DNA from 2 places in the Pseudomonas sp. B12(2026) genome. Region 1 is predicted to be linked to the other one. Evidence: riboswitches for the same ligand, from Rfam matches in the RefSeq annotation. Region 1 holds a riboswitch; the other holds the start of a gene.

Evidence for each region. A riboswitch is a leader RNA that binds a small molecule or an ion and turns the genes downstream of it on or off. The one in region 1 is predicted to bind cobalamin.
Region 2: another riboswitch for cobalamin. It lies ahead of cobW (cobalamin biosynthesis protein CobW); the one in region 1 lies ahead of btuB (TonB-dependent vitamin B12 receptor).

Annotation. Positions count from the first base shown of each region.
Region 1 is NZ_CM173430.1:4,325,850-4,330,872, reverse strand. Features, by position in the region: gene AC3B6A_RS20100 (MlaD family protein) at 1-807, opposite strand, end outside; gene AC3B6A_RS20095 (ABC transporter ATP-binding protein) at 809-1,594, opposite strand; gene AC3B6A_RS20090 (ABC transporter permease) at 1,591-2,742, opposite strand; cobalamin riboswitch at 2,864-3,088, shown strand; gene btuB (TonB-dependent vitamin B12 receptor) at 3,203-5,023, shown strand, end outside.
Region 2 is NZ_CM173430.1:682,801-687,823, forward strand. Features, by position in the region: gene cobN (cobaltochelatase subunit CobN) at 1-426, opposite strand, end outside; gene cobW (cobalamin biosynthesis protein CobW) at 607-1,659, opposite strand; cobalamin riboswitch at 1,894-2,088, opposite strand; cobalamin riboswitch at 2,149-2,367, shown strand; gene AC3B6A_RS03250 (CbtB domain-containing protein) at 2,473-2,658, shown strand; gene AC3B6A_RS03255 (CbtA family protein) at 2,784-3,482, shown strand; gene AC3B6A_RS03260 (cobalamin biosynthesis protein) at 3,565-3,981, shown strand; gene cobM (precorrin-4 C(11)-methyltransferase) at 3,978-4,724, shown strand; gene mapR (GntR family transcriptional regulator MpaR) at 4,872-5,023, opposite strand, start outside.

The DNA.
Region 1 (5,023 bases):
CAGTCCGTTCAGGCCGCCGTTCACCGAGTCGTAGTTGTTGCCGAGCAGTCGTTCGACCCGCTCGCTGCTGGCGCGCAGGGCGGCCAGGGTCTTCTGGGTGTCGTCGAGGATGCTCTGGCCGCGCGTGCCGAGGGTCTGGTTGGCGCGTTCGAGCAGCGCGCTGGCGTTGGCCAGGGTGATGCGCGCCTGCTGGCTGGCGGCGGCCAGTTCCTTGACGGTCTGGCGGATGTCGTCGCGCTGTTCGGCGATCACGCTGCTGGCCTGGTCGATGTGGTCGAGGGTGCGGCTGATGTGCTCGACGTTTTCCTCGGAGAACAGGCGGCTGGCGTTGGTGAGCAGGGTGTTGACGTTGGTGGCGATGTCTTCGCCGTTGGCGAGGAACTTCGCCAGCGGCGAGGGGATGGTCTTGATCACCGGAATGTTGCCTTCCGTGCTGACCAGCGGCGGGCTGTCCTGGGCGGCGCTGGAGAGCTGGATGATGGCCTGGCCGGTGACCCCGGTGAGCGCCAGCTTGGCGCGGGTGTCCTCGCGGATCGGCGTGCTCTCGAAGACGCGGATGCGCGCGCGGACCTTGCGCGGGTCGTTCGGGTCCAGGCGCAGGAACACCACGTCGCCGACGCGGATGCCGCTGTACTGCACGGTGCCGCCCTCGGAGAGACCGGTCACCGCCTCGTTGAAGATCACGTCGTAGAACTTGTATTTCTGGTCGTTGGTCGACTGCGCCAGCCACAGCGCGAAGAGCAGCGCGCCGATGGAGACGATCAGGGTGAAGAGGCCGATCAGCACGTGATGGGCGCGGGTTTCCATGTCAGTTTTCCTCCCGCAGGGGCTGCGTGGCCTGCTGTGCGGCGCGGCCACGGGGGCCGTGGAAGTATTCCCGGACCCAGGCGTCGTCGGTCCCGGCGACCTGCTCCAGCGGGCCGACCACCAGCACGCGCTTCTGCGAGAGCACGGCGACGCGGTCGCAGATGGTGTAGAGGGTGTCCAGGTCGTGGGTGACCAGGAACACGGTGAGGCCGAAGGCGTCGCGAAGGGTCAGGATGAGTTGGTCGAAGGCCGCCGCGCCGATGGGGTCGAGGCCGGCGGTGGGCTCGTCGAGGAACAGGATGTCCGGGTCCAGCGCCAGGGCGCGGGCCAGGGCGGCGCGCTTGACCATGCCGCCGGACAGCTCGGCCGGGTACTTGGCGCCGGCATCCGGCGGCAGGCCGGCGAGGGAAATCTTCACCTTGGCCATGAATTCGGCGTCGTTGCGCGACAGCCGGGCGTGCTCGATCAGCGGCAGGCAGATGTTCTCGCTGACCGTCAGCGAGGAGAACAGCGCGCCGTTCTGGAACAGCACGCCGAAGCGCCGCTCCAGCTGCGAGCGTCGCTGCGGCGCCAGCGCCTGCAGGTTCTGCCCGAACACCTGCACGCTGCCTTCGCTGGGCTGGCGCAGGCCGATGATGCTGCGCAGCAGCACGGACTTGCCGGTGCCAGAGCCGCCGACCACGCCGAGGATTTCGCCCTTCATCACGTCGAGGTCGAGGTGCTCGTGCACGGCGTGGGTGCCGAAGCGGTTGGCCAGGTCGCGGACGGCGATGATCGGTTCGCTCACCAGCCCATCTCCATGAAGAACAGCGCGAACACCGCGTCCAGCAGGATCACCACGAAGATCGACTGGACCACCGCGGAGGTGGTGTGCTCGCCCACCGACTGCGCGCTGCCGCTGACGCGGAAGCCTTCCAGGCAGCCGATCACGGCGATGATGAAGGCGAACACCGGCGCCTTGACGATGCCGACCAGGAAGTGCTGCACGGCGATGTCGTTCTGCAGCATGTAGAGGAACAGGCGCGGCGAGATGTCCAGGCTCAGGGCGCAGACCACGCCGCCGCCGAAGATGCCGGAGAGCATCGCCAGGAAGGTCAGTATCGGCAGGGTCAGCAGCAGCGCGAGCACCCGCGGCAGCACCAGCAGCTCCACCGGGTCCATGCCCAGGGCCTGGATGGCGTCGATCTCCTGGTTGGCCTTCATCGAGCCGATCTGCGCGGTGAAGGCGCTGGCGGTGCGGCCGGCGAGGAGGATGGCGGTGAGCAGCACGCCGAATTCGCGCAGGAAGGAGAAGCCGACCAGGTCGACGGTGTAGATCGCCGCGCCGAACTTCCTCAGCACCGTGGCGCCGAGGAAGGCCACCACCGCGCCGACCATGAAGGTGAGCAGGGCGACGATGGGCACGGCGTTGAGGCCGGTCTGCTCCATGTGCGCGGCCAGCGAGGTGAGGCGCCAGCGGCGCGGGCGCGGCAGGCTGCGCAGCAGGGTCTGCAGGGTCAGGCCGATGAAGCCGAGCACGCCGACCAGATGCCCCCAGAAGATGACGGAGCCGATGCCGATGCGTTCGAGCACATCGACGATGGCGTTGCCCGGCGGCGGCTTGCGCTCGTCCAGCCGGCACTGGGTGATGGCGCCGCCCACGGCGCGCAGCAGGGCCTGGCGCTCGGCGGAGAGGTTGCGGGCGATCTGCTCCAGCTGGCCCATGCGCGCGCCGCCGATGACGTCGGAGAGCAGCGCCGCGCCGGCGGTGTCGAGCGCGCCGAGGTCGCCGAAGTCCAGCGCGGCGGGCTGGCCGCCCTGGCGCGCGTCGGCGACCTGGGCCTCCAGCGCGGCGAAATGCGCCAGCGTCCAGTCGCCGCTGACGTGCATCAGCGGGGGGCTGGAGCGGGTATCGAGCTGGAGTCGGCCGGGTTGTGCAGTCGTCATGCATCGCATTCTAGCGAGTTTCTGCGGTGCCACCAGCTGCGTTGTGTTTCACCTGTTGGCCGCTCTGGCGCGGGCTTTGGCGGGGGCCGCGACAGCCTGTTCAATTGACGCCCCGGGCGGCGAGCCTCTAAGCTGCGCGCCTGCTTCAGGTGCCCCCGGCGCAAGTCGGGGGTGAAACAGGGAAGCCGGTGAATTCGATCCTCCGGGTCGACCAGTCCGGCGCTGCCCCCGCAACGGTAAGCGAGCATCGAACCGCATTTCGCCACTGTGCCACCGGCATGGGAAGGCGCGGTTTCCGGAGCCTCTCACGGCGCCACTCGCAAGCCCGGAGACCGGCCTGCTGCAAGCCATGGCATCGCGGGAGGCGCTGCCGATCGCTCCGGCCGGCCTGCGCTGCCGGGGCGTTCCCGTCCTCCGCCTGCCTTTTTCGGTCAGAGCCGCGCGGGTGAGAGCGGCGGAGTGAGTTCACGTGAAGCATTTCCTCTATTGGCCGACGGCGCTGGCGCTGGGCGGCTTTTCCTGTATCGGCCTGGCGGCGGACGACACGCCGCTGGTGCTCGACGATCAACTGGTGACCGCCACCCGCACCGGGCAACGCGCCGGGCAGAGCCTCGCTGCGGTCGGCGTGCTGGACCGCGCGGACATCGAACGCGCCCAGGCGCAGTCGGTGCCGGACCTGCTGCGGCGCCTGCCGGGCATCTCCCTGAGCAACGCCGGCGGGCCCGGCAAGGCCACCAGCCTCTACCTGCGCGGCAGCGAATCCGACCATGTGCTGGTGCTGATCGATGGCGTCAAGGCCGGCTCGGTGTCCTCCGGCGGCGCCTCGCTGCAGGACCTGCCGCTGGAACTGGTCGAGCGCATCGAGGTGGTGCGCGGGCCGCGCTCCAGCCTGTACGGCTCCGAGGCCATCGGCGGGGTGATCCAGATCTTCACCCGCCAGGCGGCGGAGCAGGGTTTCAGGCCCTGGGCCTACGCCGGCGCGGGCAGCCAGGGCACCTACGAAGGCAGCGCCGGGGCCTCGGCCAGCGACGGGCGCGGCTGGTTCGCCCTCGGCGTCTCCAGCCTGGATACCGCCGGCATCGACGCCAGGGCCGACGGCGCCAGCGGCCATGAGCCGGATAGCGACGGTTACCGCAACCTTGCCGGCTCGCTGCGCGCCGGCTATCGCTTCGACAACGGCCTGGAGCTGGACGGCAGCCTGTTGCAGAGCGATTCGCACAACGACTTCGACGCGGTGAACAGCCGCCGCACCCGGGGCTTCGATGCCTACACCCGGGGCGTGCAGCGGGTGATCGGCGGCCGCGCGCGCTTCGCCCCGCTGGAGCCCTGGCGGGTGAGCCTGTCCGCCGGGCGCAGCGAGGACAACGCCGACGCCTATCAGGACGGCGCGTTCTACTCGCGCTTCGACAGCCGGCGCGACACCGCGTCCTGGCAGAACGACCTGGAACTGGCGCCCGGCCAGACCCTGACCCTCGGCTACGACTGGCAGCGGGACGCGCTGAGCAGCTCCACCGACTACGCGGTGACCTCCCGCGACAACCGCGGCACCTTTGCCCAGTACCTCGGCAGCGCCGGACGCCACGACTGGCAGCTGAGCCTGCGTCACGACGACAACCAGCAGTTCGGCAGCCGCAACACCGGCAACCTCGCCTGGGGCTATGCGCTGACCGACGCGGTGCGCGCCTTCGCCAGCTACGGCACGGCCTTCAAGGCGCCGACCTTCAACGAGCTCTACTACCCCGGCTACGGCAACCCCGACCTCGACGCGGAAACCTCGCGCAGCCTGGAGCTCGGCGTGGACGGCCGCCACGGCTGGGGCCACTGGGCGGTGAACCTGTACCGCACGGCGATCGACGACCTGATCGCCTACGACTCGGCGCTGCAGGCGCCGGAGAACATCGACCAGGCGCGCATCCGTGGCGTCGAGCTGCAACTGGGCAGCCAGTGGCGGGACTGGACGTGGAACGCCAACGCCAGCCTGCTCGACCCGGAGAGCCGCGCCAGCGGCAGCCGTGGCAACGAGCTGCCGCGCCGCGCCCGGCAACTGTTCAACCTGGACCTCGACCGGCGCTTCGACGCGCTGAGCCTGGGCGCCAGTCTGCACGCCGAGGGCCGCCGCTACGACGACCTGGCCAACCGCAATTGCCTCGGTGGTTTCGCTACGCTGGACCTGCGCGGCGAATACCAACTGACCCCGGAGTGGCGCCTGCAGGCGCGCCTGGGCAACCTGTTCGACGCCGACTACCAGACCACCCTAGGCTACCGGCAGCCCGGCCGCGCCGTACTCTTC
Region 2 (5,023 bases), 2.3 Mb from region 1:
GCGCAGGTACTGCCAGAGCCGTTCGGCGTCCGCTGGCGGGACGTTGCTCAGGGCGGTGAGTTCGGGGTCGGGCTTGTCGTCACCGGGCACCGCGATCAGCGTGGCGCCGCGCTCGGCCAGCGCCGCCAGTTGCTCCATGCCGTAGCGCCAGTAGCCGACGCCGCCGTGCACCGAGATCAGGATGACCCTGGCGTGCCGCAGCACCTCGTCGACGTAGAGGTCCACCGAGGCGTGGTTCTGCAACTGCATGGGATTGGCCAGGCGCAGGCTCGGGTAGTCCGCCGGCAGCCCGCGGGCGGCCTCGGCGAGCAGCGCGAGGTGCGAGTCGCCGCTGCAGAGGATCACCAGCTCGGCGGGCGTCTGGGCCAGGTGGGCGATGCCGTCGTCGGGGACGAAGCCGCCGGGTTGGGTGCGCAGCAGGTGCATGGGTTTGCTCGGTAGTGGCTCTTCGTAGGAGCGAGCTTGCTCGCGAACCAAACCCCGCTGCGGGGCCGTTCGCGAGCAAGCTCGCTCCTGCAGGGGATTGGCATGGTCGTAGGATGGGTGGAGCCTGCGATGCCCATCATCGGTGGTGGCTATCGCTGCGCTCCACGCCACCCTACGCAATCACGCCAGGGCGGTGCGCAGCGCGTTGGCGATGGCGGCCTGGTCCAGCTCCTGGCCGATCACCACCAGGCGCGTGGCGCGGGTTTCGTCGCCGCGCCAGGCGCGGTCGAAATGCTTGTCGAAGCGCTTGCCGACGCCCTGCACCAGCAGGCGCATGGGCTTGCCGGGGATGGCCACGAAGCCCTTGATGCGCAGGATGGCGTGGCGCTCGACCAGCGCGTTCAGCGTGTCGAGCAGGGCGCGTTCTTCCACTTCCGGCAGGTCGACGTGGAAGGAGTCGAACTCGTCGTGATCGTGGTCTTCGTGCCCTTCATGGTCGTGGTGGGTCGGGCGGCTGTCGATGTGCAGCTCGGCCTCGGCGTTCAGCCCCAGCAGCACGGAAAGCGGCAGCTGGCCGGCGCTGGCCTCGACGATCTTCACCGCCGGCGGCAGCTCCTCGGCGACCTCGGCGCGCACCCGGGCCAGCGCCTCGGCGTCGAGCAGGTCGGCCTTGTTCAGCACCACCAGGTCGGCGCTGGCCAACTGGTCTTCGAAGAGTTCGTGCAGCGGCGATTCGTGGTCGAGGTTCGGGTCCTGCTGGCGCTGCTGGTCGACCTGCTCGGGATGGGCGGCGAAGGTGCCGGCGGCCACGGCCGGGCTGTCGACCACGGTGATCACCGCATCGACGGTGCAGGCGTTGCGGATTTCCGGCCACTGGAAGGCCTGCACCAGCGGCTTGGGCAGGGCCAGGCCGGAGGTCTCGACGAGGATCTGGTCGAGGTCGCCGCGGCGCGCCACCAGCTCGCGCATCACCGGGAAGAACTCTTCCTGCACGGTGCAGCACAGGCAGCCGTTGGCCAGCTCGAAGACGCGGCCGGCGGCTTCTTCCTCGCTGCAACCGATGGCGCACTGCTTGAGGATGTCGCCGTCGATGCCCAGCTCGCCGAATTCGTTGACGATCACCGCGATGCGGCGGCCTTGCGCATTGTCGAGCATGTGGCGGAGCAGGGTGGTCTTACCGGCGCCGAGGAAGCCGGTGACGATGGTGACGGGGAGTTTGGCCAGGGTTTTCATGCGCGCCTCGCAAGCGGAAGTTGGAAGGCGGATGAAGGGCGCGCGCGCGGGTTCGCCGCGCAACGAAGGTCGCCACCGGATCACCCCGCCCGGTTGTCGTGTAGAGAACAAACCGGTTCCGGATCTCGCGAGCTAGAGCAGAACAAGGCAAAAAGCGGCGAGAGAGCGGAGTTTGCTTTAGCAAATGAGCATCTCGAGCCGATTTTTAACGCCGTTATGCCGACGCGCAGCAGATCGAAAACCAGTCACGAGGCAGGTCTCCTGGCTCACAGCCGCTTGTTATCCCTTCGCCTTCCCGCCCGAATCGGCAGTGGCACATGAAGAGACAGGCTGTTCACAGTTGCGGGGGCAGCCGTGGCGCATCCGAAGATTTCCACGTTCCCTCTTAGCTCCGGCCAGCGCCGGAGAACCTCGAAGCCCAGAAGGCTACGCAGCGCAGGCCAGGCGGTCAATCGCCGGGGATCGGTTGACGCCTGCCGGCCGCCGTGGTCAGCTAGCGCGGTTTCAGGTGTCTCGCGCCGACGTGCGCGAGGTGAAACGGGAAGCCGGTGCGTCCGCAAGGACCAGTCCGGCGCTGCCCCCGCAACGGTAAGCGCATCGAGGGTCGTCAGTAGCCACTGTGCCAAGGCATGGGAAGGCTGACCCGCCCGGCCGGAGTTTCCGGTTGGCGTCGCAAGCCCGGAGACCGGCCTGGAATCCTTCGTTTTTGGCAAACCCGCGGTGGGCGGGCGCAGGCCGTGGCGCGACCGGTTCCGGCGCGTTCGAATGCGTTCAACCTCTGCGTTCTCTACTCAGCTTTCAGAGGGAACGTTCATGTCCAGCAGCACCCTGACGCACGCGTCGAGCACTTCCATCCCCCTTTCCAAGCGCATCGCCCTGGCCGTCGGCGCCAGCCTGCTCGGTGCGTTGCTGGTGTACTTCGCCGGCTTCTCGCACCTGGAGGCGGTGCACAACGCCGCGCATGACACTCGCCATAGCGCCGGCTTCCCCTGCCACTGATGCGGCCCTGAATCCAATCGGCTGCGCGTCGGCCGGCTGAATTGAAGCGTCCCTGACTGCCCGTTCGAGGCGGTCGCGGCGTCGCTTCGCCTGCCCCGTGCGGCCCGAGAGTGCGGAGAAGAAAAATGATCAAACGTATCGCCCGGACCGCCGGGTTCGCCGGCCTGATCGCGGCGCTGGTGCTGACCGTGGTCCAGTTGCTGTGGGTGTCCCCGCTGATCCTCAAGGCGGAGACCTACGAGCAGGCCGAACCCGTGGCCGAGCACAGCCACGAGCACGCCGAAGGCGCCGCCGCCGGCCACCACCACGACACGCAGGCCTGGGAGCCGGAAGACGGCTGGCAGCGCATCCTCTCCACCACCGGCGGCAACCTGGTGGTCGCGGTGGGCTTCGCCCTGATGCTGGCCGGCCTGTTCACCCTGCGCGAGCCGGGCAGGACCTCCGAGGGCCTGCTCTGGGGCCTCGCCGGTTTCGCCGTGTTCACCCTGGCGCCATCCCTCGGCCTGCCGCCGGAAGTGCCCGGCACCGCCGCCGCCGACCTGGGCCTGCGGCAGGGCTGGTGGATCGGCACCGCCGCCGCCACCGCCGCCGGCCTCGCGCTGCTGGTGTTCAGCCGCGCCTGGCTGCTGCGCGGCGTGGGCCTGGCGCTGCTGGTGGTGCCGCACCTGGTCGGCGCGCCGCAGCCGGAGGTGCATGCCAGCCTCGCGCCGGAAAGCCTCGCCCGGGAGTTCGTCGTCGCCTCGCTGCTCACCAACGCGGTGTTCTGGGCGGCCCTGGGCGTCGTGTCCGTCTGGTTGTTCCGCCGCTTCGCACCGTCGGCCTGATTCCGGCGCTATGCTCCACCCCGCAGCCGGCCCTGCCGCCTGCGGGGTTTTCATTTTCAGAGGCCATTTCAGGAGACTGATCATGACGCTGGTTGCCGGCCTCGGTTGCCGCCGGGGCTGCCCGCTCGATGAATTGCGCGCGCTGCTACGGGACACCCTGGCGGAAGCCGGGCTCGACGAGTCGAATCTCACCGCGCTGGCCAGCGCCACGCTGAAGGCCGACGAAGAAGGGCTGAGCGCCCTGGCCGCCGCGCTGGACCTGCCGCTGGCGCTGTTCACCCCGCAACAGCTGGCGGCCTGCGAGAAGCGCCTCGGCGAGCCATCGGAGGCGGTGCGCACGGCCACCGGCAGCGCCAGCGTCGCCGAAGCCGCGGCGCTGCTGCAGGCCGAAGCCCAGGGCGGCGCGCCAGCGCGGCTGCTGGTGGGCAAGCGCCGCAGCGACCAGGCTACCTGCGCGCTGGCCTTCATCCCCGATGCACCCGAACAGGAACAGCCATGACGGTCTACTTCATCGGCGCCGGCCCCGGCGATCCGGAGCTCATCACGGTCAAGGGCCAGCGGCTTATCCGTGCCTGTCCGGTGATCCTCTACGCCGGCTCGCTGGTGCCGCCGGCGGTGCTGGAAGGGCACAGCGCCGAACGCGTGGTGAACACCGCCGAGCTGCATCTGGACGAGATCGTCGCGCTGCTGGCGCAGGCCCACGCCGAGGGCCGGGACGTGGCGCGGGTGCACTCCGGCGACCCGTCGCTGTACGGCGCCATCGGCGAGCAGATCCGCCACCTGCGCGAACGCGGCATTCCCTACGAGATCGTGCCCGGCGTCACCGCCACCTCGGCCTGCGCGGCGATCCTCGGTTGCGAACTGACCCTGCCGGATATTTCCCAGACGCTGATCCTGACCCGCTACGCAAGCCGGACGCGGATGCCCGAGGGCGAGTCCCTCGCCGAGCTGGCGCAGCACCGCGCCACCCTGGCGATCCACCTGGGCGTCGGCCAGCTGGCGTCGATCGTCGCCGAGCTGCTGCCGCATTACGGCGCCGACTGCCCGGTCGCGGTGATCCACCGCGCCAGCTGGCCGGACCAGGACCAGGTCACCGGCACCCTCGGCGACATCCTGCCCAAGGCCGCCGCCAAGGGCTTCCGCCGCACGGCGCTGATCCTGGTGGGCAAGGTGCTGGGCGCGGAGGGTTTCGCCGATTCGTCGCTGTACAGCGCGGGGCATGCGCACCTGTATCGCCCGTGAGGCGCCGGGGATGGCGCGAGGCCCGCTTTTGTAGGAGCGGATCTTATCCGCGATCACCGCGATAGCGGTGCAAACCCTGGGCGCCGGCCTTTCGGCCGGATCGCGGATGAGATCCGCTCCTACGAAGGGCCGCCACGGCGCTCGGGGCTACAGCGAGTGGATGATTCGCCCGAGGGTTTCCATGGCCTGTTCGCTGCGCGCCGTCCACGGGTGGCCGTAGTTCAGCCGCAGGCAATGGCCGAAGCGCCGCGTGGCGGAGAAGATCGGCCCCGGCGCCAGGCTGATGCCCTGGGCCAGGG